Regions from separate parts of the Novosphingobium oxfordense genome, predicted to be linked through region 1. Evidence: riboswitches for the same ligand, from Rfam matches in the RefSeq annotation. Region 1 holds a riboswitch; the other holds the start of a gene.
The links. Region 1 has a riboswitch for fluoride ahead of eno (phosphopyruvate hydratase). Riboswitches for the same ligand answer to the same signal wherever they lie in the genome.

Region 1 (15,377 bases):
ATTGCAATCCAGAGCTTACGCGATCGATACGAAGGGACGGCGAGGGAACGAGAGGCTGAAACACATGCGGCCTATCAGTCATGGATAAACGATCATCCCGATGCCGATATACCGCTGCGTTGGAAGGAGCGTTTCGGTTCCGAAGAGCAAAACCTCGAAAGCGAGGCACGGATATTCGATGTGCTCGTACTGGCCCGGCCGACGAATATGGACGGAGGCGACGCCCTGCATGCAGCATTTCGCAGGGTGCGCCATCCCTTCTTCCTTGTCCCTTCGAAATGGCGGTTCAACTACCGGCAAAGCTTTGCAGAACACATCGTAGTGGCATGGAATGAAACAGGGCCGTGCCGCAAAGCCTTGGTAGGTGCTCTGCCCTGGTTGCGCGTCGCGAGAAAAGTCACGCTGCTTCGGATTGCGAAAAGTCCGGAACTCGCTGGATCCGCCGAAGATCTGCTCGACCTGCATGGCATCCACTATGGTGTCCATCTTGTTCAACGGGACAGCCATAGTCTAGGTGACCAGATCGTGAGCGAGGCACGCTGTCTCGGTGCGGATCTGCTTGTGATGGGCGCTTATCGCCGCAACGAGTTTATAGAATGGCTCTTGGGTGGGACGACGCGCCATGCCCTTGCTTGTTGTGATCTTCCGTTGTTTCTCGCACATTGAGAACCGGGCTCGCTCGATACGCCAGCTGCGGGCGTTCTTGCCATCGACGATCAGGAAACTCCGCGTTGCCGTTATCCAATGGAGCGATGACCGCTTGAGATGGTTGACCTCGAAGGGCTCCCCGAGCGGGGCCACGTACATCGTTGAATGGGGATGGAGTCCCCTATAACCGCCCAACGGTTGATGACCCCTACCGCGATAGCGCGGCGGAGTGTGTCGTGGCCGTGCGGGCTGCCCCTGCAGCCTGAGAGCGGCGCACGCCGTGCGATCTACCGCGACGCGGAGGCAGGCTGATGATTCATGTGCGGGCTTTCTTAAGATGTCCGGCCGTCGCCAGATGGAGCGAAGGTTCGATGGCATCGTCTCGGTCGGCGTATTCGAGCACGGTGGGGGCGCGAGCCATTCGACTGCGCGCTGTGGATGGCGCTCGACGGCCTCACCGCAGCGCAAGTCGCGAACTTCAACCTTCTTGCGGGCCTACGATCCACTACACATCGAGCGAGACGACAGCCATCGTCGGCCGCTCGGTTCTTGCCTGACCGGAGGTAGCTCATGTCCACTAGTACTCGCATCGCCAATCTCCACGCCCGCGAAATCCTCGACTCGCGCGGCAACCCCACGCTTGCCGTCACGCTCGTCCTCGAGAGCGGCTTGGAAGCGGGCGCCGCCGTTCCCTCCGGCGCATCAACCGGCACCAATGAGGCGGTCGAACTGCGCGATGGCGATCTTGCCCGCTACGGCGGAAAAGGCGTTCTGGCAGCCATCAGGGGGGTCGAAGGCCCAATCGCCTCCGTCCTTCGGGGGCATGATGTTTGCGATCAGGTCGCGCTCGATCACGCGATGATCGCCCTCGATGGAACGCCGAACAAGGGCCGCCTCGGTGCCAACGCAATTCTCGGGGTCTCGATGGCGGCGGCGCGTGCGGCTTCGGTCGTGGAGGGTGTGCCGCTCTACCAGCAACTCGGCGGGGAGGAGGCCTGCCTGCTTCCAATGCCGTCGATGAATGTCCTCAACGGGGGCAAGCACGCCGACAGCGGCCTCGATTTTCAGGAGTTCATGATTGTGCCCCTTGGCGCGCCGACCTTTGCCGAGGCGCTTCGCTACGGGGCGGAAACCTACGCGGCGATCCGGTCGATCTTGCACAAAGGGGGCTTCAAGACGGCCGTGGGCGATGAAGGGGGATTCGCCCCTGCACTAGAAAACAATGAGGCGGCCTGCGAGCTGATAGTCGAAGCGATAGAGGCGGCGGGCTACAGGCCCGGCGAGGACATAGCGATCGCGCTCGATCCCGCCGCGTCATCCTTTGGCGAAGGCGGGATCTACAATCTCGCGCGGGCGGGCCAGGGCCGCCTTGATCGCACCGCCATGCTCGCGCTCTATGGCCGCTGGATCAACAGCTATCCGATCGTCTCTATCGAGGACGGCTTTGCGGAGGATGATTGGCAAGGCTTTACCGAGCTGACAGCCGCGCAGGGCCAGCGCATTCAGGTGATGGGCGACGATATCACCGTCACCAATCCGAACTTCATTCAAAATGCGATCGACCTCAAGGCGATGAATGCGGTCCTGATCAAGCTCAACCAGATCGGAACGGTCACCGAGACGGTCGAGGCGGTCGCCCTGTGCCGCAAGGTCGGGTGGCGGACAATGGTCTCGCACCGTTCGGGCGAAACCAATGACGACTTCATTGCCGACTTTGCGGTGGCCTGTCGGGCGGGGCAGATGAAGTGCGGCGCGCCGTGCCGAGGCGAACGCCTCGCAAAATATAACCGGGTGCTCGACATTGAACGTGCGCTGGGCAAGCGCGCAATTTTCACCAACCCCTTCGCCAACGCATGAAAGGAGAGCAAAGGGAAAACCATGAAACTCGTTCTGTTCCCGCGCGGCCAAGAGTATTGCGCAGCCGCCCTTGCGGGGCAGAACGGAAGGGCCGCTGACCGATTTCGGCCGAGGAGGCCGCAACCACGACGGTCCGGATGCCGCGGCAACCGGAGCGGGAAAGCCAACCCGGCAAAGCAAATATCTGGCAGATACCATTCCTGTCCCGGCTTTTAATCGGCCCCTCAGGCGGTGAGGATTGCTTTGCGTGAAGTAGGAGCGGTGTATCGGCGCATACCATGGAATTCTCCAATCGCCGACAGATCGCGGATAAAGATGCGGACAGCGCCGCACGCGTGCCATATGAGTTAGCACCATGGGTGCATACTAAGGGAGTAAGGCCATGATTCGCAAGATGATCGCTGCTGTAGCAATCGTAGGTATGCTGGGCGCGACGCCCGCTCTCGCGGCGAACAGTTGCCGCGATGCCAAGGGCAAATTCGTCAAGTGCCCGAACTCAGCCGCCGCGAAGAGCGGGTCTGCCTCGATTGCCAAAGGAAAAGATGGCAAGTGCCGTTACACCGCAGGTCCCAACAAGGGCAAGTTCGCCAAGTGCCCGTGAGATGACGCGGTGCAGGCATGGTGCTCGGCACCATGCCTGCAGATCCGCGCTCTTATGCGTCCTCACATCCGGTCGCGTGCGATCGTGATCGAGCCCTGTTTGAGGAAAGTCTTAGGCGCGTCGCAGCTTCAGCGCTGATCTCATAGCCAAACCAAGCCAAATCCTTCGAGCGTCTTTGGACGCTGCGTGGCTCACTGTGTCGTCGGCGTTCGCTCACCGACAACCTGACGTGTTTTGCCCTGCCGACGACAGTTGGATGGCGATAGTGCAAGGGCTTTGGGCTCTTCCTGCGCTGCGGACACCGGCTTGAGCCTTCGTTTTTGATAGCGATCTCTATTCGTCTGCTGTCCGAGGCGGATTCACGAGTCTTGCACCATAGTTTCGGCGGACGCGGCCTGTCATAACGAAGTCCCGCATCATCCCGAAGTAGCCGTCAGGAGCGCGGGTGGACAGCCGCGTACCGTCGGGGGCGAGCTCGTATCTGTACATGCCGTGATCTGTGCCGGGAAAAACCGCAGTGGTAATAGGGCGCCCGGATTGAGCTAGCGCGGACAGGCGATGTTCGGTTTCGTTACTGGGCGCAGTTTCATCGTCTTGCGCCAACAACCACAATTGCGGTACGGTCAGGTTGCGCAGTACCGGCAGAGGATCGTAGTAGATTGAAATGTTCGGGGCCAGTGACGGGCCTTCGCGGCGCAATTGTCCTTCCGGCATGTCGAGGATAATGCCAACAGCGCTTCCGCGCACATCGTGGAACCAGGCTTCGCTGCCGTAGCGCGCGCGAACTTTCGACAGTTGGTCGTAACCCGATTGGAAGTTGCTATCGATCAGCGTCTCCACAGTCCGGGAAATTTCCATGGCTTTGGAAACTTCCTCCGGACCGTAGCCGCGGCGGGTCAATTGCGCAGTGATTAACTCATGCTCCGCGTCTGCGACGGATACCGCAAGGCCGAAGCTGACGATGACGAAGTCGACAGGTTCTATCCGCGCAGCCAATGGCGCCACCCATCCACCCTGGCTTGCGCCTTGATAGCCGACGCGGGAGATGCGATCGCCGCCTAACTTCCTCGCGGCGTGCAGCGCGGCAATCGCATCAGTCGCCAGAGTTGCATAGTCTTGCGTATATTGTCCGCTCGAGGCACCGGTACCGCGCTTGTCATATACGAAAGCGCCGATCCCCGAAGCAGGAAACATCCTTTGCATGGAGTACGACTGAAGCGCCGAAGAATGTTCCGCTCCATGTACAAGGATAACAAGCGGTACCCGCTGTTTACCTTTGGGCATCACTAGGCGTCCGGCCAACACTGCACCATTTACCTCGAACGTGGTGTCGGTCACATCGAAGGCAATGCGATTGCCGCGGCGCCTATTGAAGATCATCTGATGGCGCGCGCAATCGAAGGACAACTCATTTCCGTCGGGCCGTCCGGTCCAGCCCAATGTGCTCTTCCAGCGGGCATTGTGCATTTCAGTCAACTCGCCGGTCGTACCGTCCGGTCGCCGCCATCGGAGATGATCGCCCTCGCCGGCCGCGATATCGACAATCGTGCCATCTGAAAGGAGGTAGCTGCCAACCGCACAATTTTCCGCTGGAGGTGCAGCGCCCGTGAGGATGAGCAGGATGGGCAGGATCAAGGATTTCATCGCCGTTTCCCCGAAACAAAGCTGGCAGCCGGCTGCTTTTTATGTAAAGCTTTACGCATTATGTCAAACAGCGATCTTGAACCTGCGCCAGCTGAGGATTTCATTCGCCAGCAGGGACCGGCCTATCTCGCCCATCTCCTGCGGCGCCTCGCAGACGAACTCATCCGCGGCGGCAGCCAATGGTATCCCGAAGTCGGCGTAACAGCACCGCCCAGAACGACCTCCACCTTGCTGGCACTAGACGAGCGAGGGGCGCTGGGCGTGACCGAGCTTGCCTCGTTGTTAAGTCAATCTCATCCGCTGATCATCGATTGGTGCCGGCAGCTAACGGCGCTTGGCTTTATCGAAACACAGGCAAACTCCCGGGATCGACGGCGTTCGATTATCGCTCTTACCGATGCCGGGCACAGCGAAGTACAGCGGCTACGAAAGGCGCTTGTGATCATGGAACGTGCATCCTGTGTGCTTATGGAAGAACAAGGATCTGATGTTTTCCAAAATCTCTGGCGCATGGAGGACGGGCTCCGGCAGACGAGGTTTGTAGACAGGTTACGCCAAGCCGCGCAGGCTTAGCCGCGGTAGGACAAGGGGCTCAGCTGCACTGCGCCGCACGATACGATCCTCGCATCGATTCATCGAGAGGCTTGCCCGATCAAATCTTCCCTGGGATGGCGTTTCGTGGTCGCGCACAGGTTACGAGGAAATGCCCAACATAAGCCTTTGTAGAAAAGCCTGTTCGCAGGGACGGTTCGTGTCCGGCCCGTGTCCCGCATAGCGGATTCGTATACTCCGCTCGCTGTGTTGTGGTCTCGACCGGCAGATCGCTGTCCCCCCGTCGCTCCTTTGAGACAACGGATGCGCGACGGGGAGATGGCCATCCAGTCACCGAGAATGTCCTCCTTTGAAGAGGAATTCCCGGCGCCGATCGGTCAACGATCTTGTTCGGAGCGGGTCGCTTATGCGGCGGCCTTGTCCAAGGCCTGTTCCAGATCGTTCAAAATATCGTCGATGTGCTCCAGCCCGATCGATAGCCGTATATAGCCCGGGGAAACGCCCGTGGCTGTCTGTTCTTCGGCGCAGAGCTGTGAATGCGTGGTGGATGCCGGATGGATCGCCAAGCTGCGGGCATCGCCGATGTTGGCGACATGATAGAAGAGTTCGAGCGCATCGATGAAACGTCGTCCAGCGTCGGCCCCGCCAGCGAGTTCGAAGCCGAGCAGCCCCCCAAACCCTCCCGTCAGGACTGCGGCTGCACGTTCCGCTTGCTGTCCGGTTTGAAGTGAGGGGTGAATGACGCTCAGGACATCGCTGCGTGCTTGCAGGAATGAAGCCACTTTCACAGCATTCTCGCAATGACGTACAATGCGCAGCGGCAGGGTTTCCAATCCCTGAAGAATCTGGAATGCATTGAAGGGCGAAAGCGCAGCGCCTAGATCGCGCAGCAGAACCGTCCTGGCACGCAAAACATAGGCGATCGGCCCCAGCGGCTTGGCCGCCTCGCTCCAGATTGTGCCGTGATAACTGGGATCGGGTGTATTGAGCAGCGGCTGACGTTGCGGAAATGCGCTCCAGTCGAAATTGCCGCCCTCGACGATCATACCGCCGATTGAGGTCCCGTGCCCGCCGATGTACTTTGTCGTCGAATAGACGACTATCGCGGCACCGTGGTCGAAGGGACGGGCGATCAGGGGGGCGGCGGTGTTGTCCACGATCAGAGGAATGCCCATCGGCCGCCCGAGTGCTGCGATATCTCCGATCGGACATACAATCAGTTTGGGATTGGGGAGGGTCTCCACGTACCAGGCTCGGGTTCGCTCGTCGCTGGCATTGGCAAACGCCTGCGGATCGGCTGGATCCACAAAGCGAACTTCGATCCCCATGTCTCTCAGGGTATTGGCGAAGAGGTTCCATGTTCCGCCATAGAGGTCGGTTCCGCTCACGATATTATCACCCGCGCGCGCCAGATTTTGCACGGCAAAGGCCGAGGCAGCTTGCCCTGACGCCACTGCAAGCGCCGCTGCGCCGCCTTCCAGCGCAGCGATGCGTTGCTCGAGGATGTCCGTTGTTGGGTTGCCGAGGCGGGTATAGATATTGCCCAGTTCCCTCAACGCAAACAGATTGGCGGCATGATCGGCATCGCGGAACTGGTAAGAGGTCGTCTGGTAGATTGGCGGTGCTACCGCGCCCGTGGCAGGATCGGCACGCCAGCCAGCGTGCAGGGCAAGGGTTTCCGGGCGAAGCCTGCGTTCCGTCATTCGTTCATCCTCTTTTTGGTTCTCAAACATCACATGTATGTCGTGCCTACTGGCGGGCGTTTCGGCAGAGCCGTCTCGACATTTTCGTTGCCCTCTTTTCCTGCGTACTCAAGGCTAATCGAGAGTGGCTGTAATCCGGAAGATTCGCGGCAACAACGAGCAAGGAGAACCGCTCTTGGCCGAGGGAGCTATGCGGCTGCCTGAAGCGAGCCACCATCGTCGTCGGCGAGATCACGAAGCCAGAGGGCGATCTGGTCATGCAAGGCGCGATAAATGAATTGCATGCGATGGATTTCGGGTAGCGTCGCTTGATTGGTGTCGGCCACGACAATAGCCAGCTCCAAGCGTTCACTCTCCCTCATAAGATAGCTGAGGAAATTTTCTGCCATCGGTGATCCTCGTGATCATCATGCGAAGGGTGTTCTGGAAATGATTCTGCAGCAGACTGGTTGCGAGGCATCCGATCTCCTGTGATGGGAGAAACTGGTAGGGACGTTCGAAGCGCGGCAAGCCAAAATCACTTATATTACTTGTCTATTTTCGCTCAATACTCGACAAGATCGAATAATGGTAATTTAGGAAGAGGCTTATCGTCTTCTTTCATCCCATTCCGCCTTGTAGTAGGTCTTTCTTTGCCGTTCGCGCTATCCTAGTCATGACAGTAATTTCAAGCGGCTCGGATACATCCTTGTACGGCCCGCTTTCGGTCATTGATTTTGCAGAAACGCCTGATTGCCCGGAATTGATACACTTTTCGCCGTTTTTTCCTTGAAATAGCCGCATTTGTGCTCTTAGCCGCCAGCAGCGGACCACTACATCGAGCCCGCGGGTCGCAAGAAAAGAGAGGTTCGCACCCGCATCGGTGCGGACCTCTCGATCTCACTTTCAATGTACCGCAAGTTGCCCATTGGCGATCAAACTCGAGAGGTCGAGGTATCGTTCGGCAGGATGATTTGCTTGCCAGCTAGCCGGCCCCTCGGCCGGCGCGGTGGTTACCTTGACGGTAATTGCGACGGGCGAGAGCAGCGGGAAGAGGAGGGGTCGCCAAGAGGCGGCCCCTCCCCTGTCGCCCGACATCACCCAGGGCAGATGTAGCCGAGCTACGACCCGTGATACAAACAGTGCTGGCCCAGCAGAGTTCCTGGGTGGCCAACAGGGCAACGTGATGCCGCGCCTTCGGAACGGCCAACTGTCCATCGGTGCAACTTACAATGGTTAGTTTAGGGTCTTGGCCATTCAGCGCTCGGATCGTAGCAACGTGAAGAAAAGCACCCGATATACGTAATGCCACTTCGAATTATTCTAGAATCCGGATCATTTTCGATAGGATAGCTGGCAGCGCAATTGACGCCATTCGGGACGGAAGTGCGCACACGAACTTCCCGCAGAAGGAAGCTCCACATCAAAATGCCATATTGCGCAATATTCATTTCGGGAACGTTTTTGGACATGGTAATTTGTGAAAATTGCATTTATTTGGTAATCTCGGTCGATGGACCCGAAGAAGCTGGCATCGGATTGGATTACTTTTCTCCCGCACATGCCGGACGTCTCGGATGACGTCCGAGATCGGGCCTGGGCGATATATGATTTAACGGAAGATGATCCTGCCGTAGCGTGGGATGCGATCAAGCATGTCGTTGCTAGATATACGTTGCAAGAACTTCTTGCGGCTGAGAAAAATGAAGCTCAGCGAATCGTCGAATGTACTGCCTCAGGTCCGATAGAAAAACTGTTGATCGCTCACGGCCCGCGTTTCATCGGCGCCATGGAAACGGAGGCCCGGCGTGATCTCCGGATGGCGTGGGCTCTCGGCGGTGTATGGCGCAATTCCATAAATGAGGAAGTCTGGCTGCGAGGGCGGCGGGCTGCAGGTGCCAATCAACGTTAGCGCGCGGCAATACTGTGCCTTTAATGTCGCGCTCCGCAACGGCGAGACATTGATGGACCTACTCCGACACATCGAGCCTCGGATTGCAGGCGAGCGCCATTCGTATAGTGGCCTACTCTAAAATCGACGAGTGTATCGCCGTTGATTGGCTAAATTGGCACACAATGCACGGACGGGCTATGAGGCGGAACCATTCCAGATGGCCGGCGGATGGTGCAGATTCTCGTAGTGCCTTTCAAAAGTTCGGCATTTCGGCGTCCGGCTTCCCGGCGGGCAATAACCAGCGCCGCATTGAGATCGTCGGCTTTGAATTCGAGTCGCTTGGCAACCCCTTGCCCGTCATCGGAGAACCTCAGTGCGTAGATATTCATCTATCTCCTCCATCAGCGAGGGCAAGTCCGAATGGCCTGCGAAATGAATTGTATTATGAGCTTTTGAGAGCGGACCGGTAATCCCCCGGTCCGCTTTTGACGCGGATGTCCTACTGTCGGTCGATTCGCCAAACCTCACCCAGCGTTTGTCTGATCGCGCAAAGTTTGCGTGATCCCTGCCAGAGTTCAGCCCGACGGCGCGGCTTTTCCTGCGCGGCAAAAGTCAGGGCCGCCCCTGGATCGCTGGCTTCGAACCGGACATCCTTAGCCGGGCCGTTGCCGTCTTCCGGAAACTTGAGCGTGTACATCGACATGGCATTCTCCAATGGCGCAAGCTCTTCGAGTAAACCCACAAGCATTCTTGAATCCATGTATGGAATGATCCAGCGTCTCTGCGACGGAACGCGCGTTCCGGACGATAATCTGTAGCTGTAAGCCGCGATTGCCCGGATCTGGTCAGGATCGATGGAGTGCGTGCTAGATATGACTCCGCCTCGTGTTCTGCGATTCGGGAGGGGCGGCCAACCAAGCGGAAGTCCATTGGAGGTGTTACAGAAAAAGTCCGATGGGTTGTTCGAGTCGGACTAATTCCGACGCGTTGAAACTGCCGCTGCGCCAGTAACTTGCGTCCAGGGGAGGATCGGCGTCACCAACTGTTCTGCCGCTCGAGACAGTGCTCGGTCGTACCGAGGATCCTGCCGAACAGAAGCGAGCCCGCTTCCCGACACCCTCTAGGCATCACAACGAGCCCGGCATTTGCGTCGGACTAGAAACGGCCACACAATTGCCGCTGCCTCTCGACTTCGCATCAGGTCTTGGCCCCTCGCGGGAGATGCCGCCCCTCAGCGAATTCTTCGATGAGTTTTTCGCAAAATGCCGGTAGATCGTCCGGCTTCCGGCTAGTGACCAAGCCCTCATCAACAGTGACTTCCTCATCGACCCACTTGCCACCGGCATTTTCGATGTCCGTCCGTACGGTAGGAAAGGATGTCACGGTTCGGCCACTCAGGACGCCCGCTTCTACCAAAAGCCAAGGAGCGTGACAGATCGCTCCAACAGGTTTACCGGCGTCGAAGAAGGCGCGTACGAAGGCTACCGCTTCCTGGCTGCCGCGAAGTTTGTCCGCGCCTACGCTACCGCCCGGTATAACCAAGCCGTCGAACCGGTCCGCAGATACCTCGGCGAAGCACTTATCGACGGAGTAGCGGCCGCCGGGATCAAGGTCATTGTTGTTGGTTTCCGCAGTTCCGCTTTCCAAGCCGATGACGGTGACATTTGCGCCCGCTTGCTCCAGCGCTTTCTTGGGTTCAACGAACTCCGATTCTTCCGTGCCACGTGGCGCAATGAGAAGGGCGATCGATAGATTGTCGAGGGACATGAGATCTCCATTTGGATGGGCACCGTCGTCCGATGCCAAAAAAGCGTGCCGGCGGCGCACCAAACCTTGTCTCAACGTCTTTCGGCTATCTTTAGATCCCTTCAGTGCACAGTCGCGGGACATGGAAAGTCCGTGGGCGTTGCATTTTCCTGTCCAATACCCTGGCAACTTGGAGGCCCCGGTCTTTCGATCCCTTGAACGGTATGCCCACCACGTTCGACAGCAACCCCGAGATCTGCAGATCGATGTCGGCAGTGTCCCCGCGTTGGCATAGAGGGGGCCGACCGACCATTTCTCCCGCATTCGGATTAGCAATAGACTTGCCAAGAGAACAGTTTGCATCGTTGCAACTGACAATGCGATGGATTTTCAGCTGGAGAAAACACTCCGTCAGAGGGGAGGCAGCCGTCCGAACGGCGCTAACACGGGATGTAAATGCGGGTCACGTGCCTCCGTGTTGGGCTGGGCAGGCACCGACAGCGGGCGAGCGGACGCGATCCTGTATTCTGGCCTGTATTCGGGCCGATCTTCGGGGATGGATTGCTCGCCCCACGAGCGTTCTCCACATGGCTGCAGCACCTTATAGCCGACGGTCAGGGACGACGCCGGCCTCCTTTCACGATGCTTCATTTGCGGAGCAAACCTTGGGTGCGTCGCCGGCAGGTTCTTGCTGGCCCCAGCCGATTAGCATTCGCGCCGCCGCTCGGGCAGCTCGGAATGTGCAAGGTATGGCAGACGTGTGGCCTAATTTAGTCCATTGCGTTCCTTGACGCCCGTCTGCTCTTCCTTCTCGAGCTTGTCGGCATGCCAGATATTGCGGCCGGCAAAGACCACAATGATGACGGCAAGCACGATTGCGACGACCATGATGCCGGCGCGGCCCAGACGTCGCGAGCTCGGCTTATCTTCATTCTTCATATTGGGGAAACCTTCATGCTTTCCATCTTGTCGCTAGGCATTCCTTGTCCCGCGTGTTGAAAGGCGCGCCAGCTTGTGCGCCATTACGGCATTCCCCTGCTGATAGGCGACAGACAGCGCGTCATTTCCTGCAACGTCGCTCAACTCGATATCGGCGCCGTGGGAAATCAATAAGTCGACAAAATCCTCCCGGCCGAACAACGATGCCATCATAAGTGCCGTCTGGCCGGCGAAGTTTGGGACGTCGGGTTGGGCCCCTCTTTCAAGCAACATCTCGGCAGTGCCCAGATGGCCCTTGAACGTTGCTCCCATGAGCGCGGTGTTTCCTCGGAAACAATCCGTCTGATCGACAGCGGCGCCGCTCTCGAGCAATGCCTCTGCCGTTTCATGATGTCCGTGATAAGTTGCCAGGATCAGCGACGTGTGTCCCTTCCCGTTGTAGGCGTCCACGCGGGCTCCGGCTTGAACCAGGGCCAGGATCAGATCGGTACGTCCCAGGCGTGCGGTTTCGAACAGAAGTTCCTGAAGGCGTTCAGGCGGGGGGAGAGGGGGCAGCCGGCTTTCGCCAGCTGCCAGTTCTTGGGTCTCATTTCGCATCTAGATCAACCCTCAGCTCTCGAGGCCAATGACGCAGCGCGGCGATCGTATCGACAAACGCGGCGGCATCTCTTGCGGACTCCAGCCGCACGCAGCCTTCGTCAAGGTTTCCGGCTATGCCGCCTTTCGAGAGGATTGGCTCTGCACCTGCTGACAGGCCGATGAATTTACCGTGCCCGAAAGCATCGCGCACGAAGTCCTGCGCGGTAGCATCATCGCCGAGGAGGATGCCCCCTTCTTCCGAGACGATAATCGCAACCGCATCGAACAGGACTGAAGGGCCGCCGTCGATTTTCTGTTTGGCCGCAACCCGCGTGCCGTCAGAAAGCGCCACCCCGCCAACTTTTGCCGCGACGATCTCATAGACCGCCCCGACCTTGTCGACGGCCTTTACCAACGCATCGAAAAGTGATGCGTCAGCTTCGTCGCTCAGGAGAATGCCAAGTTTGCGGCCCTTAAAGGAAGATGGACCGTTTTTAATGATCGACAGAGCGTCAGACGGCGCGAGTTCGGTCTTGGTCGGCATGGCGGCCTGGGCGGGGTCGGGAAGCGTCGCAAGACCCAGCCCGTCGGCGACCTTCGACGCCAGTGCCTCGTCGATGTTGCGCAAGTGCGACACCAGGCGCGCACGAATGTCGGGTCTTTCGACCTTGGAAAGCTCGAAGACCAGGGCATCGGCAATATGCTTCTGCTCTACCGGCAGCTGGCTGATGAAGAACTGCCTCGCCTGGCTGTAATGGTCGGCAAAGCTTTCGGGCCGGATGCGCAACTTGGCGCCTTCGGCCTCACTGGCGAAGCTGGAATAGCCGCGCGCAGGGTCGGCGCGGGGGCCTCCAACAGTCGGCCCCCACGAGTTGGGCTCATAGTTCACTCGGCCGACGGGATTGACCATGGCCATGTGGCCGTCCTGCTGGAAATGGGCAATCGGGCACTTGGGCGCGTTTATAGGAATATGCGTGAAGTTGGGGCTTCCGAGCCGCTTCAGTTGGGTATCGAGGTAGGAGAAATTGCGCCCTTGCAGCAGCGGATCGTTGGTGAAATCGATACCGGGAACGACGTTTTGCGTGCAGAACGCAACCTGCTCCGTTTCTGCGAAGAAGTTGTCGACGAGGCGATCGAGCACCAGTCGCCCGATCGTTCGGACGGGAAGGACTTCCTCGGGGATAATCTTGGTCGCATCGAGCACGTCGAACTCGAAACTGTCCGCGAAGGCCTGGTCGAAAAGCTGGACACCCAGCTCCCATTCCGGAAAGTCGCCTCCATTGATTGCATCCCATAGATCGCGCCGGTGGAAGTCAGGGTCGGCGCCATTGATCTTCACGGCTTCGTTCCAGACCACTGATTGCAGCCCCTGTTTCGGCTTCCAGTGGAACTTCACGAAGGTAGATTTATCGTCATCGGAGACTAGACGGAAGGTGTGCACGCCGAAGCCTTCCATCGTACGGAACGAGCGTGGGATGGCTCGGTCGGACATGATCCACATGACCATGTGCATCGATTCCGGCGTAAGGCTGATGAAGTCCCAGAAATTGTCGTGAGCCGTCTGAGCCTGCGGGAAGCCCCGATCAGGTTCGGGTTTGGCGGCATGGATGAGATCGGGAAACTTGATGGCATCCTGGATGAAGAAGACCGGAATATTGTTGCCGACAAGATCCCAGTTGCCCTCGCGGGTATAGAGCTTGACGGCAAACCCGCGTACGTCGCGGGCCAAATCGGAAGATCCCTTTGAGCCAGCCACGGTCGAGAAGCGAACAAAGGCGGGCGTTCGTTCTCCCACGCGCTGAAAGATGTCGGCCCTGGTTATATCGGCGAGGCTGTCAGTAAGTTCGAAATAGCCATGAACCCCGTATCCGCGCGCATGTACGACGCGCTCGGGGATACGTTCATGATCGAAGTGGAAAATTTTCTCGCGGAAGTGGAAGTCTTCGACGAGCGTAGGGCCTCGCGGGCCCTGTTTCAGACTGTTTTGATCATCCGCGATAGGTACGCCCTGCTGCGAAGTGAGAATAGCGCCGCCTTCTCTCGGGGTCTGCTGCGTCTCACCACCGACGCCTTGCGGCTCCAAGTAGGTTGTTGCGATTTGCGCATCGTTTGGGATCGGCGAAGCCTTCGCTGGCGTCTCGCCAGGGAGCGGCTTGCCTTGTGCGATGTCGTTCGGCTTGCGGGACGACGTCCCGGCGGCAGGCTTCTTGGCCAAGGCTTTCCTCCTGTCTCGCGGCAATCGCAATCCCTCTTGGGTTCCGCATCCGCATCGTCAGGGAAACAGAAAAAGGCCGGCGTAGTTTCCCGGATAATTCATTTTTCGCGAAAGCTATTTGGCCAGAAGGTTTATGATCTAAGTTATTTTGCGCCAAGGTACTTAATTAAAGTGCTAAAATTGGGCTTTGTCCCCGCAAACAATGAATGACGGGCCAGCGCAGCCGCCAGCCCGTCATTTTTATGCGACGGCCTGCAGAGTGCAGCGATCATCCTCACGGAGATCTCGTGTCCAAAGCGCGATCTGTTCACCGGTAGCGCGGTGCAAGGCCCTCAGTCGCTCTATGTCTTTTGGAGACAGGCCGCCGCTGGTTTGAGCCTGTGTAATCGCTGCTTCCAGGCGGGCCTGCTCTCGGCGGAAATAGGTGCGGAGTTCCTCGAACATGTTTAGCCTCCGCGCTCGTCCAGAGTACGCATAGCCGACATGATATCTTCAAGAGGAACTGGGTCCGACACCCCCGGTGGTCGCCTCAAGTCCGGCCTTTCCTCAACTGCGTGGGCATCCGAGGCCCACGATGCAAGAATCGCCCGTTTGACTTCAGGCTCGAGTTGCGGGTGCTTCATGAACTCGAATGGGTGACGAAATTTGGAGAGGGACATTTCTTGCCTCCTTTCTTCCAACTCTCCTCCTGCAGGGAAAGGCCCTGCGGGCCCAATATCGTCAAGATTGGTCCGAAGATCAAGAATCCATTGAAGCGTCTGATCGCTCAGGAAGCGGTGGAGCATCCTTTCCTCCGCAGTGGAACAAGTCTTCGCCTTGGGTGTTGGGCGGCTGGGAAACATGGAGCGATTTGATGCCCAAATATACGTTCGAAACGCCGGATGGCGAGGAAGTTGAAATTAACTCCATAAACGTGGTCGATCTGGTCGAGGGGAGAGACGATCAAGTTACGGTCTTGGAGCTACAGGACGGCAATGAAATTGCTGTTTTGGCAACACGCGAAGAGGTTGTAAGTTATCT
Region 2 (15,377 bases), on a different replicon from region 1:
CAGGAATTCCTCATCCACCGTCTGCATTCGCTTGGTGTCCAGTGGGCCGGTGTTTTCAATCACCTGCTTGCCAACGCGGCCGAACTGGGGGTCTTCGGTGGCGTCGTCGGTCTCGCTGGCCTTGCATTTGAGCACGCCGCGCGGGCCGTATTTTTTCCGGAATTCAGGATCCTTGGGATAGTCGGGATTCTCGGGCTCCTCCTCGGCATTGAGGTGATAGAGGTTGCCGAAGAATTCGTCGAAGCCATGTACGGTCGGCAAATGCTCGTTGCGGTCGCCCAGATGGTTCTTGCCGAACTGGCCGGTCGCGTAACCGAGATTCTTCAGAAACTGTGCGATGGACGGATCGTCTGCGCCCAGGCCGAGCTTGGCACCGGGCAGGCCGACTTTGGTAAGCCCGGTGCGGATCGGGGATTGCCCGGTGATGAAGGCGGCACGGCCGGCAGTGCAGCTTTGTTGGCCATAGAAATCGGTGAAGTTTGCCCCTTCCTTCGCGATCCGGTCGATGTTGGGCGTGCGATAACCCATGATGCCGTTGTTATTGCAGCTGATGTTGAACCAGCCGATATCGTCCGACATGATGAACAGGATATTGGGCTTGCCGTTCGGCATGATCTTCTCCTGAATCCGACACGGAAGGAGGGATCGTACCAGCCAATTTCTGACCCCGCAGATCGGGGCAAACCCGGAAAAATCCTGGTTATGCTACCGAGAAGCGGGGCGCCCACAGCCGCAAGCCTTTGACCGTTCCAGGTAGTATAGCAAGTCGGCCTGGAGGCTGCGTTTCAGCAGCCGGCCCAATTGCCGCATTCCGTCCCGCTGCCCGATTGTCCGTTTCCAGACCAACAGCGGTACAATTGGCTTGCCGCCGCCCGCATGGGCTCCCTCCAACGCGGATCGACATCTCGCCTGCTGCGACGGCGATCAGAGTGGATCAGCCGGACAATAGGATTTTAGAAAGTCCGGATGCGTCGGCATGCTGGCTGCGATTTCGGAGATTTCGGAGCGCATTCGATCGAGATGGCTCCGCAATGCGACGTCAGGCATCATTTCTGCGAGGCGGTGGTAGCCAAGCGGATTCATGCGTTGGCCCAACAATACCGAAGTCCAGCTGTCGACGCGGAACAGTTCATCCTCCAGCTTGAAGGCACGGGCATCGTCGCGCCAGATTTCCAGGCGCTCCTTGAGTGAATCCGGAATGTCCATGGTGCGGCAACGGCGCCAGAAGTCGGAATCGTCCCGCTCGGTAACGTGGTAGTGCAGGATGATGAAATCCCGGATGGATTCGAATTCCAGCCGCGACTTCTCGTTGAAATGATGGATCAGCGCTTCGTTGCAGCCGTTGAAAGGGAAATCCTGGATCAGCCGGGTGACGGCTGCCATCATCAGATGGATGCTGGTCGATTCCAGCGGCTCGATAAAACCGCCGGCAAGCCCCAAGCCGACGCAATTGCGGAACCAGCTCCTTTTGCGCATCCCGGTCTTGAAGCGTAGCAGCCATGGCTCGATGGTCGGTTCGCCGTCGATCTCCGCCAGAAGCTTGGCCCGCGCTTCGTCGTCCGACATGAACTCGTTGCAGAACACAAGGCCGTTGCCTTCGCGGTGCTGCAGCGGAATTTTCCAACGCCAGCCTGCCTCGTGCGCGTAGGCGCCGGTGTAGGGCTGGGGCGGGTAGGATGATTTCGACTGTACGGCTACGGCGCTGTTGGTGGTGATCCAACGACCCCAATCATCGAATTCCACACCCAGGGCCTGGCCCAGCAGGAGGGAACGGAAACCGGTGCAGTCGACGAAGAGATCGCCTTCGATCCGTTCGCCTGTTTCCAATGTCAACGCATCGATGAAGCCGCTTTCGGGGTGGAGATCGATATGACGAATCTTCCCTTCGACCCGCTTCACGCCGGCGGGTTCGGCAATGGCGCGCAGGAAACGGGCATAGCGCGTGGCATCGACGTGGTAGGCATAGCCCATGTTCGGCGCGGCGTGCACCGACATGCGATTGGCCTCGCCCGCCACCCATTCCAGGCAATATTCGCCCAGTTCACCACCAAATCCGCGCGATTGGGCGTGCAGCCAGAAGTGATGGAATTCCGCCATCCAGGACGCGCGTGTGCCGATCGTTCCGAACGGGTGGATGTAGCGATCGCCAATCCGGCCCCAGTTCCGAAACTCGATCCCCAGCTTGAAGGTCGCCTGTGCGGCGGCCATGAACTGGTCTTCCTTGATTCCCATCAGATCATGGAAGCTCTTGAAGGTCGGCACGGTGGACTCGCCCACGCCAACGGTCGAGATTTCTTCCGATTCGATGAGCGTAACGTCGATCAGCGGTCCGAGATGACGCACCAAGGCCGTCGCAGTGACCCATCCGGCGGTGCCGCCCCCTGCTACCACGACTCGCTTTACCACACGGTCCGATGCCGGATCCTGCTGCATGCTCATTTCCCATGATGCCGGCGTTCGCGCCGCATTGTACGATATTGGAAACGCCGAACCCGACGGGGCGCGCGGTCGGCCAGGTGTCTGTGTCAGATGGCGGATGAGGCGGGACGATCCGCCAGTTCATCCTGATCCTCGTTCAGTGCGCCCAACGCACCGCTGGCCCGGGCGCGACGGCCATAGACGACTTCGAACAGTGGAGAGGCCATCAGCGTCGTCACCAGCGCCATGACGACAAGCATGGAGAACAGCGCGGGGCCGATGATGCCCTTTTGCAGGCCGATGTTGATGATTATCAGCTCCATCAGCCCGCGCGCGTTCATCAACGCGCCGACGGCGAGCGCGGTGGGGTTGTCCTGTCCGGTCAGTCGGGCCGCTGCCCAGCAGGCCGCGCCTTTGGCGATGATGGAGCCAGCCAGGATGACCAGCGCGACGCCTACCAAGGCAACGCTGTTTACCAGCGTAAGCTGCGTGTTGAGGCCGGAAAAGGTGAAGAACATCGGTACCAGCAGAGCCAGTGTGAAAGGCTCCATTTGGTTCTTCAGTTCGCGGCTCAGCAATCCGCGCGGCATTGCTACGCCCAGCAGGAAGCCACCGAACACCGAATGGAGGCCCGCCGCGTCCATCGCCCAGGCACAGAGCATGAATAGCGCGACGATCGTGGCGAGCAGGGGCGGCGTGATGCGGCCTTCCCGCTCGGCCCAGCGGGAGAGCGGCGCCAGCAGGCGCGGCCCGGCGGTCAGCATGAACAGCGCGAAGAGCCCCCCGCCGAGTACGGCTTTCAGCGCCACTGCGGTACCACCGCCAAAGCTCGCGAGCACGATCGCAAGCACCGTCCAGGCGCCCACATCGTCAATTGCGCCAGCGGAAAGCGACAGCGAGCCGAGCGGCGTACGCGAAAGGCCGCGCTCCTGAATGATGCGGGCGAGAACGGGGAAAGCGGTGATCGAGATCGCAGCGCCCATGAACAGTGTCGCCTGGAACGCGCTGACCTGCGGACCGAACAAGTTTAGGTTGAACAGCCATGGCGTCATCGCGACGGCGACCAGAAAAGGCGCGGCCATACCTGAGAGTGACACCGCGACGGCGCTGCGGGCGTTAAGTCGGAAATGGTCGGTGCGGAAACCGAGCCCGACCAGAAACATGTAGAGGCCAACGCCCAGCTGCGCTCCGACGTAGAGCACGGATTTGGTTTCGTTCGGGAACAGTAAATGCTGGATATCCGGCGCGACAAGTCCGAGCAGCGAGGGGCCGAGCAGAATGCCGGCGATCATTTCACCGATGACCTGAGGTTGATCAAAGTATCGTTTCAAGAGCCAGCCCGTTGCCCGGCATGCGGCCACAATCACGAACATCTGCAAGAAAAACGCAACGCTCAGTTCCGCAGGACTCATCCGCCACTCTCCTTAGCACCCGCCCTTTCTCGGTGCGGTGTGCGGACGCGAAATGAGACCGCCGCACACATTGTCGCAAGTAGTTTCTTGCTTGGGTGACAATCTCGAAAGCGAATTTCGTCTGTAGGCTTTGTAATGTTGCCAATGCGCCACAACCCAAGGATTTCAGCGATTGATTGCGATGTCATATTCGTGAATTTGGGTCCCGCTGAGACGGTCGTGAGAGCAATTTGACGATAGGGAATCGGCCGCGTCCCGAGACGCTGGACTGGAACTGGAAATTCTTCACGAAACGTTGCCCGCTTTGCGCTCGTTTGTACCCGGACGAACGTTCCGCACCTGTCAGAAGAGATCATCAGCGCATCGCGTTTCACGGGCGACTGCGTCCATGTCGCTGTCTTTCTTCGCCTGCATGACCAGCGCACGATAAAGAGGCTCTGGGAGCCATAAACTGCTCGGCGCATGCGCCGGCTTGTCCGCGGGTTCATGGAGACGCGGATCCTGCCGATCTTGGGGAACGTGACTTTGTGCTTGGGGGATCAATGTTACACCCCGGCAGCATCTTTCGACGATTGATGGCGAATGTCGCTCCGTCGCGCGCGCGCGGTGCGCAGGGTTTCCGGCGTGAAGTGCGTTCCTGCGGCTCTTTTCGGAACAGCGATGCGTTGCGAGAGGTATATGCCGTTATGTCCCGAACAGATGTAGGCAACGAAGCACGCGACCGCGAGCGGGACCGCGTGGGTCCGGCCGAACAACTCAATGCCCATGATCGTGCAGGCGAGCGGCGTATTGGCGGCCCCCGCGAACACCGCGACGAAGCCGAGTGCCGCAAACAGGTCAAGCGGTGCCCCCAGCAGCCAGCCCAGTGCATTGCCAAGCGCTGCCCCAATGAAGAACAACGGCGTCACTTCGCCGCCCTTGAAGCCCGCGCTAAGGGTCACGACGGTGAAAAGCAGTTTGAGCGCCCAACTCCATCGATCGACGGGGCCAGTAAAGAAGCCTGCTATCGTGGGATCGCCCGGGATGACGGACCAGACGCCAAGGCCAAGGTAGGCGCGCGTCCCCACGATCCAGACGAGCAGGATCACCATGATACCGCCCAACCCGGCACGGCTCGGGCCATAGGGAAAGCTGCGCTTCAAGAAGCCGCCCAGCGCGTGATTGGCTTCTGCAAACACATGGCCGACGAGCCCGAAGGCGACGCCTGCCATGGCCGCCTTGGCTACCAGCAGGGGCTCAACGAGAAGCCTGGCGGAGTCGGGCGTCACATAGCCAATGTGGTAAACTGTATGATGAATGCCCCAAGCATGGCACGTCCAGTCGCCCACGAGTGCCGAAAGCAAGCAGGGCATGATCCCGGCATATTCGGTTCGCCCGATCGCCAGAACCTCCAGCGCGAAGACTGCACCTGCCAGCGGCGTTCCGAAAACCGCGCCGAAACCCGCCGCGACACCCGCCATTAGCAGGATCCGCATGCTAGGCGGATCAAGCCTGACCAGACTTGCAATTGCGCTGGCAATGCTGCCGCCAAGCTGCACGGCAGTACCCTCGCGTCCGGCGGATCCACCGAACAGATGTGTTGCGATAGTGCCGATAAAGACGAGCGGGGCCATGCGCAGCGGGATGCCGCCACCAGGTTCATGGATTTGCTCGACAATCAGATTATTGCCCGCCTCCACGGAGCGGCCGACGCGGTCGTAAAGCCAGGCGATGGTCGCTCCACCAACCGGAAGGAAGTACAGTAGTGAGGGGTGGTCGAACCGTGCACGTGTCGCGGCATCAAGGCTCCATAGGAACGCCGCGCACAATGTTCCGACTATTGCAGCCATCGGTATCAGCAGCAGCGTCCATCGGGCCACGGACATTGCGTGATCTTGGCGATCGCGCATAGACGCCGCCAAGTTGAACTGGGTGAACAGATTAAAAAATATCGCGCGCACAATTCCTCCATTGCTGGCTAGCAGCGTCAGGTAGGAATCATCGGCCCTTGCGAGGGCGGTTCGGCCAGACAGCCCGGCGGAAATCCATCGCCGTGCGGAGGCATATGTCGGCTCGAAGCTTGGCCGTCAACGGGCCTTCCGGAAGCTCCAAGCATAATTTACTCAGGCCTCAGGCGCCAAGGCTTCGATGATGCGGCAATCGCCAATGGTCGTGCCGGAACAGCAGTCCAGTTTGCGCACCAGTTCAGCACGCAATTTGGCAAGATCGGTCATTTTGCGGTCGATCTCGGCAATGTTCGCGGCAGTGATGGCGTCTACTTCGGCGCAGGAGGCTTCGGAATCGTCGGCAAGTGCAAGCAGGATCCGCACTTGCGCCAACGAAAAGCCCAGATCGCGCGATCGCCGGACGAACGAGAGCCGGTTGAGATGGACCGCATTGTAGATCCTGTAATTGCCTGCCGTCCGGGAAGGCTCGGGGATAAGCCCCTCCTTCTCGTAAAAGCGGATCGTTTCGACGCGAGTGTCGGTCAATTTCGCAAGATCGCCGATTTTCATGCTTGACCCTATAGCGGCTTCAGGGTGCATCAGTCCAAGCCATATTCAGATTGTCGGATGCGAATCATGGCTCATGACTGTTGCTCGAAGAAGGGCGATACGCTTGCACAACTGGCCGGGAAGAAGGACCAGCGCCGCGTCCTGATCGTCGTCATGGTGATCAATTTCGCCATGTTCTTCTTCGAATTCGGCGGCGGCCTTGTGGCGCGATCATCGGCCTTGATGGCCAATTCGGTCGATATGTTGGGCGATGCGATCGTCTATGCGCTCAGCCTCCACGCCCTGCATCGCGGAGCGCGCTGGGAGGCAGGAGCCGCGATCGCCAAGGGGCTGATCATCCTGGCCTTCGGCCTGGCGGTGATCGTCGCAATCGCGAACAAGATCGCGCATGGGGTGCCACCTTCTTCGTCGCTGATGCTGGCGTTCGGCGGGTTGGCTCTTGTGGCCAATGTGACATGCCTTGCGCTGCTTTGGCGTTTCCGCAAGGCCAACGTGAACATGTCGAGCACCTTTGAGTGCTCGCGCAATGATGTCGCCGCGAATGTCGGTGTGCTGGCGGCGGGCGGGCTGGTCGCACTCAGTGGAACCGCATGGCCCGACATCGCGATTGGGGGCGTCATCGCCGTGATCTTTCTGCGTTCAGCCTGGCGAGTGCTGGGTGAGGCCATTCTTGTCTGGCGCGCTTCGCCTCCTGCTGCGGGTGGAACCTTGAGGTGACATCCGGCCTCCGATCCCGTACGGCAATTGCCATGTCTCGCTGGGGCCTCGCGCTGATCCTGATGCTGCTGTCGTCATTCATGGCGACATCGGCCATTCATGCCCAGGAGCTTTCGGGCAGCGTCATCGTCGAGTGCTCTGGCTACGTCCATAGCGAAGGCGACGCCGATCAATCGCCCGGCGATGCGGACAAGGGCGCGCCGCATCATCATGCGGGCTGCCACGGCGGTGCTTCGTTCCTGCCGGCACGGGATATGGTTCCCGAACTCTCCGATATGCTGACCCAGCCTTTGCCGGCTGCGCGGGCCGACGCGCTTGGTCGCTGGATTTCCGGTCCGGATCTGCGCCCTCCAATCGCCTGATTGACGCCGTTGGCCGCTGACCTCGCGCTTCGGCGCGCGCGGCCCCACGCCCATCAATCAGGATAGATTTCATGTACAGGATCATGGCAGCCTTGCTGGCTGCAACGTCGTGCGCCGTCGTCGCGCAGGCGCAAGAGATTGCAGCGCCGGCTGCGGCTCAGCCCGCTGCACTATTTACGCTGGAGGATGCGGTTGCAGCGGCCGGGGGCAGCGCGCCTGCCCTGGATGCCGCGCATGCCGGCATCGACGCTGCCGCTGCGGCGCGCAAGGTTGCGGGGCTACGCCCCAACCCGACCATGCAGACGCAGGTCGAGAACGTGGTCGGCACCGGGCCTTATTCCGGTTTCGATCAGGCAGAGACAACGGTCGGCCTCAGCCTTCCCATCGAACTGGGTGGCAAGCGTGGGGCCCGGGTCGCGGTCGCCAAGGCGCAACTGGATCGGGCCGCGCTGGAAGCCGCGATCGCACAAGTCGATGTGCGGTTGCAGGTCACGCAGCTCTATGTCGAGGCCGTTGCCGCTGAGCGACGGGTGGCAACCCAGCGCAATCAGGTGCAGATCGCCCGCGATGCCTTGAAAGCCGCGCAAGTGCGGGTCCTGGCCGGACGGGCATCGCCCATAGAGGAACAACGCGCCGACGTTGCCCGGGTCAATGCCGAGGCCGGCCTGGAGCGTGCATCGCGCCTCGCTGACGCAGCGCGGGTCAATTTGGCCAGACGGATAGGCGGGCCGATTGCCAGATCGTTGGACAGGGGCCTGCTCGATCGTCTTCCTGCCGCTGGCGACTATGGCCCTCGCGAAGCTGCGAGTGCGGGAACGCTGGCGCTCGCCGCCGCCGACGCGAATCTGGCGGTTGCCGATGCCGATATCCGGCTCGCCCGCTCGCAGCGCGTGCCCGACCTTCAGGTGGGGCCGGGCCTGCGCCGATTGGAAGCCACCAATGACTTCGCGGCGGTCTTCTCGATCTCGATACCGATCCCGGTGTTCAATTCCGGGAAGGCTGCCGTTGCGCAGGCTGTGGCGGAGCGATCGCGGGTCGAGGCGCAGCGCCGGGTGACGGCGCTCGATGTCGAGCAGGCGATTACAGACGCGCAAGTCCAGGTCGACAATGCCGCCACGACCGCGCGTGCCGCCAATGGGCCGGCGCTCGCTGCCGCGCAGGAAGCCGCCAGGATCGCCCGCATCGGCTACCGCGAAGGCAAGTTCGGGCAGCTCGACCTGCTCGATGCCGAACGCACGCTTGCCGAGACCCGCATGGCCGCCATCGATGCACTCGCAGCTTACCAGAATGCCCGCGCACAGCTGGAGCGCCTGACCGCGCCCGTCGTCGCGCCTCAGGGGGAAAACTGATCCATGAATCGCAATACGTTCATTTACGCCGTCCTCCCGCTGTCGCTCGCGCTTGCCGCCTGCGGCAACTCGCAGGATGGGGCGTCCAAGGAAGAAAAGGCGGCGGGCGAAGCCGCTCACGCCGATGAAGGCAAGATCACGCTGTCGCAGGAGCAGATTGCTTCAGCCGGTATCCAGATCGGACGGCCGACCATGGGCGGCTCCGGCACTCTCGAACTCCCGGCCACCATCGAAGGCGATCCGCAGGGCACGCAGGTCGTCTCCGCGGCAATCGGCGGGCGCGTGGTGGCGCTTCCCTATAACCTTGGCCAATCGGTCGGACGCGGGCAGACGCTGGCAGTGATCGAGAGCCGGGAAGCAGCGATGCTGAAGGGCGAAGTCGAAGCGAGCCGCGCGCGTCTGGCACTTGCGAACTCGAACCTGGTGCGCGAGCAGCGCCTGTTCGCCCAGCGGGTCTCGCCCGAACAGGACCTGATCGCCGCCCGCACGGCTGCGACGGAAGCGCGCATCGCCTACAACCAGGCGCAGGGACAAGTCTCGGCAGCTGGCGTTGGCGGCGGCGGCCTCAACCGCCTCGGCATCACCGCGCCGATCTCCGGGCAAGTCATCGCGCGCAGTGTCGTGTTGGGCCAGACTGTCGATGCCAATGCCGAACTCTATCGGGTCGCCGACCTGTCGAGCGTGTCGCTCGCGCTGAATCTGCAGCCGGCTGATGCCGGGCGCGTACGTGCGGGCAATACCGTGACCGTTACCGCGCCGGGGCGTACCGCCACCGCCACGGTGACGTTCGTATCGCCCGCGCTCGATGCGCAGACCCGCCTCGTGCCCGTTATTGCCTCGCTCGACAATCGCGCCGGTCAATGGCGCGTGGGAGAGCCGGTGACGGCTTCCGTCCAGCTTTCGGGCGAAGGCGAAGACGGCGTAGTGCGTGTGCCGAGCACCGCGGTTCAGACCGTGGAAGGCAAGAGCGTCGTCTTCGTGCGCACCAAGGCGGGCTTCCAGGTCGTTCCCGTAACGCTTGGCGACAATGTCGGGGATTCCGGGGCCGGCGGCTCCGTGATCGTTCGCTCGGGTCTCACGGGCACCGAGCAGATCGCCACTTCCAACAGCTTCACGCTCAAGGCCGAACTCGGCAAGGGCGAAGCGGCGCACGAGGACTGAGCCGATGATCGCCCCTATCGTCAACTGGGCGGTCCACAAGCGCTGGCTCGTCCTGCTGCTGACTGCCATTGTCGCCGTAATCGGCGGCGCTGCCTTATCTCGCCTGCCGATCGACGCGGTGCCGGACATCACCAACAATCAGGTCCAGATCAACGTCCGCGCGCCCGCGCTTTCGCCCGAACTGGTCGAGAAGCAGGTCTCGTTCCCGATCGAGACCGCGCTCGCCGGCATCCCGGGCCTGGAATACACCCGCTCGCTCAGCCGGAACGGTTTCTCGCAGATCACTGCGGTGTTCGACGAGAGCACGGATATCTACTTCGCGCGCCAGCAGGTGGGTGAGCGCTTGATTGGTGTGAAGGAAAGCCTGCCCCAAGGCGTCAATCCCGAGATGGGTCCGATCGCCACGGGACTGGGTGAGGTCTACATGTGGACCGTCCGCCTTGAGCATCGCAAGGACGACAAGCACGTCCCCGGTGAGCCCGGCATGCAGCCGGACGGGAGCTACATCACCCCCGAGGGCGAACGCCTGACCAACGACACCGACAAGGCGACGTACCTGCGTACCGCGCAGGACTGGATCGTCGCCCCGCTGCTCAAGAATACCAAGGGGCTTGCGGGCGTCGATTCCATCGGCGGCTATACCAAGCAGTTCCTTGTCGTGCCCGACGTTCAGCGCCTCGCCGCGATGAACCTGACCCTGACCGACCTTGCCACTGCGCTGGAGCGCAACAACACCAGCGTTGGCGGCGGGTTCGTCAACCGCAACGGCGAAGGCCTTGCCGTGCGCTCCGATGCGTTGGTGCGCAACGCGAACGAGCTGGAGAAGATCGTCGTTGCTGCGCGCGTGGGCGTGCCGATCACGCTGGGGCAAGTCGCCACGGTCAAGACCGGACAGGCAATACGCATGGGTTCGGCTTCCGAAAACGGCACAGAAGTCGTCGTCGGCACCGCAGTGATGCGCATTGGCGAGAATAGCCGCACGGTCGCGACGGCCGTGTCCGATCGTCTGCAGGAGATCAACGCCTCGCTACCGCCGGATGTCGTGGTGCAGCCGGTGCTGGATCGCACGGACCTCGTCAACTCGACGATCAAGACCGTCGCCAGGAACTTGGGCGAAGGTGCGTTGCTCGTCATTATCGTGTTGTTCGCGTTGTTGGGGAACTTCCGCGCGGCCCTGATTGCGGCGATGGTGATCCCCGTCACCATGCTGCTTACCAGCTTCGGCATGCTGAAGACCGGCGTTTCGGCCAATCTCATGAGTCTTGGCGCGTTGGACTTCGGCCTCATCGTCGACGGCGCTGTCATCATTGTCGAGAACGCCTTGCGACGTATCGCCGAGGAACAGCACTACAATCGCCGCCTGCTTTCCGTGCAGGAGCGGCTCGCCACCGTTGCTGCCGCCGCGCGCGAGATGATCCGACCTTCGGTCTATGGCCAGGCGATCATCATCCTCGTCTACGTGCCGCTGCTGACGCTCACCGGTGTCGAGGGCAAGACTTTCGTGCCGATGGCGCTGACGGTTATCATGGCGCTCGCTTTCGCCTTTGTGCTTTCGCTGACGGCGGTGCCGGCGGCGATCGCGATCTGGCTCTCCAACCGCGTGGAGGAGAAGGAGGGCCGTATCATGACCTGGCTCAAGGCGCGCTACGAGCCAGGTCTCGACAAGGCGATGGAGCGGCCGGCAATCACGGTCGGCGCGGGCGTCGTCGGTTTCCTGGTTGCCATCGCTGCGTTTCTCTCGCTGGGACAGGTGTTCCTGCCCCAACTCGACGAAGGAAACGTGCTGATCCAGGCGCTGCGCATTCCGGCCACTTCGGTCCAACAGAGCCAGGCGATGCAAGTACCGCTTGAACGGATGATGTCCAAGCAGCCGGAAGTGCAGTTCGTTTTCTCGAAGACGGGCACCGCCGAACTCGCGGCCGATCCGATGCCCCCAAACGCCACCGACATGTTCGTGATCCTGAAGCCCCGCGACCAATGGCCGAACAGCAGTCTGACCAAGGACGAACTCGTCGAGCGTTTCGAAAAGGATCTGAACAACTTCCCGGGCAACGCCTACGAGATCACGCAGCCCATCCAGATGCGCTTCAACGAACTGATCGCGGGCGTGCGCGGCGACATTGCGGTGAAGGTCTTCGGTGACGACTTCAACGCCATGAATGCCACGGCCGAAAAGATCGCCGGAGTGCTGCGCCGCACCGAAGGCGCGACGGACGTGAAGGTGGAACAGACCACGGGCCTGCCCATGCTCGACATTCGCGTCAACCGCGATGCCATGTCGCGTCTGGGCGTGACTGCGCAGGACGTGCAGGACGTCGTCACCGCCACGCTGGGCGGGCGCGAGGCCGGCACGATCTACGAGGGCGATCGCCGTTTCCCGGTGGTGATCCGCCTGTCCGAAGCACAGCGCGCCGACATCGGCCTGCTCCGGCAAGTGCAGGTGCCGATCGCCGGAGGCGGGTTCGTCCCGCTCGCGGGCGTCGCGGATATCAGCATCGTCGATGGTCCCAACCAGATCAGCCGCGAGAACGGCAAGCGCCGCGTGGTGGTCCAGGCCAATGTGCGCGGCCGCGATGTCGGCAGCGTGGTCGAGGACGCTCAGGCGGCTATTGCCAGCGAAGTCCGTCTGCCGCCGGGCAGCTACCTGGAATGGGGCGGGCAGTTCGAGAACCTCGCTTCGGCGCGGGACCGCCTTCAACTGGTGATCCCGGCCTGTTTCGTGCTGATCCTGCTGCTGCTCTATGGCGCACTGGGATCGGTCAAGGAGGCTGCGATCGTCTTTACAGGCGTGCCCCTGGCACTGGTTGGCGGCGTCCTGGCGTTGTTCCTGCGCGGCATGGACTTCTCGATCTCCGCCGCCGTCGGCTTCATCGCGCTCTCTGGGATCGCGGTGCTCAACGGGCTGGTCATGGTGTCCTCGATCCAGGACCTCATGCGCAAGGGCATGGAACGGGCCGAGGCTGCTCGTACCGGCGCCATCCAGCGCCTGCGCCCGGTGGTGATGACGGCGCTGGTCGCAAGCCTTGGCTTCGTGCCGATGGCGCTGGGCACTGGCGCAGGTGCGGAAGTGCAGAAGCCGCTGGCGACTGTGGTAATCGGCGGCCTGATCTCGGCCACGCTGCTGACGCTGTTCGTCTTGCCGACGCTCTATGCCCGCTATGGGCGGGAGCAACTGCCGGGCCAGGAAAACCTCGACGAGCCGCAGCATCCGATCGACAGTGACGGTGAGCCTAAAACACAGCACTGAAGTACCGGGGAAGGCTGTGCCACAGCCTTCCCCCATCGGACGTACGTGGGAAATGACGGATGATATGGTAAGTGAAGTACTTCCACAGATAACAGCAATCACTGCATTCAGTGCGCGTCCTGCAGCGCTTCTCGGCCCCGTCCTATGGCTTGCGAACTGTTCTGGTCCGACCGGACCGCTGCTTGACTTTGATTTTCCGGCCGAGGGGCCACGCTTCAACTGTCTCAAGTCCCCGGCGGCTCTATAGAGCGTAGCACATTCTCTTCAGAAACCAGCAGATCGTGAGTTTTGGGCGAGATAGTCCGGGATATGGAAAGTCACTAATTGATGACTATCGATGTCTCGTGCGTCATTTCGCGAATGCTATGTGCCGCAAAGGCAAATCGAAACTGAACGAGAGCCGGGAAATGTGCCGGCCTAGTTCCAGAAAAGTGACTTCCTGCCTGATCTTGCCCGTTTTTTCCAAAGTTCGAGATACATCCACAATCCCGAAACGGACAGGAAGATGAGCGACAGTCCTGCCAAGAGGTCGAGCAAACGCGCGGGCAGGCCGAACAATTCGCCGGAATGGAAATGCTTCATCCACTCGTGGACATCGGTTCCGAACGGAAAGGCGGATTTGGGATAGAGCGGGGAGCTTAGGCCTTGTTCCTGCCCAGTCGCGGCATTGTAGACGCGCTGGCGGGTCGGCACGGTCGCGGCGACGACGGCACCTTCGGCTTGTCCATACCACACACGGGCCCGAATTGCGCGGATCTGCGTTCCCGGTTCGTCCGCCCTGAAGGCTCGTATTGTGCTTCGGGCCACGCCGAGTGCCTGGGCATCCGTGATCGCCAGTGTTTCACGCGGCGGCTTATGGCGATTGAAGGTGGCGTACGTGCTTTCGAAGCCGATCCATGTACCGCTGAAGGCGACCAGAATGAGCAGCACTGAAGCTGCGACGGAGACGCCGCGATGCAATGATCGCCAAGTGTCGGAATTCATCCAGAACAGGTTTGGTCGCTTGATCTTGCGACGCTGCTTGAGAAGACGAAAGTACATCGTCAGCCCGGTGACGATAAGAACCCACATTGCGATGCCGGAGAGAAGTTCAAGGTAGACGCCCGGGATATCGCGCAGGCCAAAGAAACCCGGACCCCAGAAGCGGTGCCACTGTTTCAGAGTCTGGCGCAGCGACTGGGCGGGATAGGCCCCGCGCACATCGCTGCCCTCGATCTGCTGCCCGTTACTGATATCGAACGCCAACGCCGAGAGCGGCGTACCCTGCCGACGCGGGTCAGCCGGCGCATTCGGATCGGCATAGGCGACCTGACCGGCAACTTTGCCCCCGATCACGCGCAATTCCACGAACGCGGCTGTCGCTTCCGGCCGAACTTTATGAAACCGGGCCAGGGCGACCGAAAAGCCCTTCGTCACGTCAACATTGTCGGGCAGCGCGGCAGCGTTCCAGTCCGCGACCGTGACGGCCGAATAGAAGCCGTTCCCAAACCTCCCTTCGTTCACGGACTGCATTGTCGGGTCGCTTTCCGCCTTGCCAGTCAGGATCGCGGTCATGTCGAGCGTCTGGATCAGAGTACCCGTTACGCCGATGTAAAGCAGGAACAGGCAGGCGATGAGTGAGAGCACGCGGTGAACGGTCCGCATTTCGAGCGGTCGGCTCTTGCGCTTGGCTGCGGCGGCTGGGCGATTCTGGCTGGGTACTTCGGAACCAGCGTGGTTTACGTCAGGCACAGGCCTTACTCCCCTTTCACGATGCGCGGCGCCGCGAGAAGGCTGCGCCGCGCAAAGCTGGTTTGTCGTGCTATTGATGGGTGGTTGTGCAGTCGATGGACGTGGCCGTTGCGGTGCACCACCTCATATAGCCCGGCTTGTAGAACTTGGCGCCGGGCCAGTTTTCAAGCGCGGCAGGGGCGGGGTGGGCCGCGCCCTTTACGTAATTGGCGTCGCTTCTGATGTCGCCTTTGCCGGTATAGCGGGCAAGATAGGGGTACGGGTAAATGGGGCGGGTCAGATCAGGCGTCCTGGCAGCGGCTTCGGCTGGATCGGCGCCCTGCGCCATGCCGGACCCGCGAGAAACATGCGCACCCGCCAGTGCCCCCGGTGCAATACCACGTTCCACCCAAAGCATTAACGGTTCCAGCAGGTTGCTGATGACGGGGCCGTCACCGCCACCGCAATGATAGACCCCCGGAAGGACGTAGAAACGCGCGAAGCCC

Region 2: it holds a riboswitch for fluoride, as region 1 does, so the genes downstream of both, WBP07_RS29395 (voltage-gated chloride channel family protein) here and eno (phosphopyruvate hydratase) in region 1, are expected to answer to the same signal.

Annotation. Positions count from the first base shown of each region.
Region 1 is NZ_CP147007.1:167,093-182,469, forward strand. It holds gene WBP07_RS20775 (universal stress protein) at 1-666, shown strand, start outside; fluoride riboswitch at 807-866, shown strand; gene eno (phosphopyruvate hydratase) at 1,219-2,505, shown strand; gene WBP07_RS20785 (hypothetical protein) at 2,888-3,106, shown strand; gene WBP07_RS20790 (alpha/beta hydrolase family protein) at 3,440-4,750, opposite strand; gene WBP07_RS20795 (MarR family winged helix-turn-helix transcriptional regulator) at 4,811-5,323, shown strand; gene WBP07_RS20800 (O-acetylhomoserine aminocarboxypropyltransferase/cysteine synthase family protein) at 5,707-7,005, opposite strand; gene WBP07_RS20805 (hypothetical protein) at 7,194-7,394, opposite strand; gene WBP07_RS20810 (DUF6869 domain-containing protein) at 8,498-8,896, shown strand; gene WBP07_RS20815 (hypothetical protein) at 9,046-9,267, opposite strand; gene WBP07_RS20820 (hypothetical protein) at 9,378-9,581, opposite strand; gene WBP07_RS20825 (type 1 glutamine amidotransferase domain-containing protein) at 10,076-10,645, opposite strand; gene WBP07_RS20830 (hypothetical protein) at 11,390-11,563, opposite strand; gene WBP07_RS20835 (ankyrin repeat domain-containing protein) at 11,597-12,160, opposite strand; gene WBP07_RS20840 (catalase) at 12,150-14,309, opposite strand; gene WBP07_RS20845 (hypothetical protein) at 14,598-14,801, opposite strand; gene WBP07_RS20850 (hypothetical protein) at 14,989-15,377, shown strand, end outside.
Region 2 is NZ_CP147008.1:1,494,670-1,510,046, forward strand. It holds gene WBP07_RS29380 (arylsulfatase) at 1-612, opposite strand, end outside; gene WBP07_RS29385 (tryptophan halogenase family protein) at 925-2,433, opposite strand; gene WBP07_RS29390 (cation:proton antiporter) at 2,526-3,830, opposite strand; gene WBP07_RS29395 (voltage-gated chloride channel family protein) at 4,376-5,770, opposite strand; fluoride riboswitch at 5,795-5,871, opposite strand; gene WBP07_RS29400 (helix-turn-helix domain-containing protein) at 5,933-6,325, opposite strand; gene WBP07_RS29405 (cation transporter) at 6,392-7,042, shown strand; gene WBP07_RS29410 (hypothetical protein) at 7,075-7,404, shown strand; gene WBP07_RS29415 (TolC family protein) at 7,476-8,753, shown strand; gene WBP07_RS29420 (efflux RND transporter periplasmic adaptor subunit) at 8,757-9,914, shown strand; gene WBP07_RS29425 (efflux RND transporter permease subunit) at 9,919-13,161, shown strand; gene WBP07_RS29430 (PepSY domain-containing protein) at 13,579-14,805, opposite strand; gene WBP07_RS29435 (tannase/feruloyl esterase family alpha/beta hydrolase) at 14,963-15,377, opposite strand, start outside.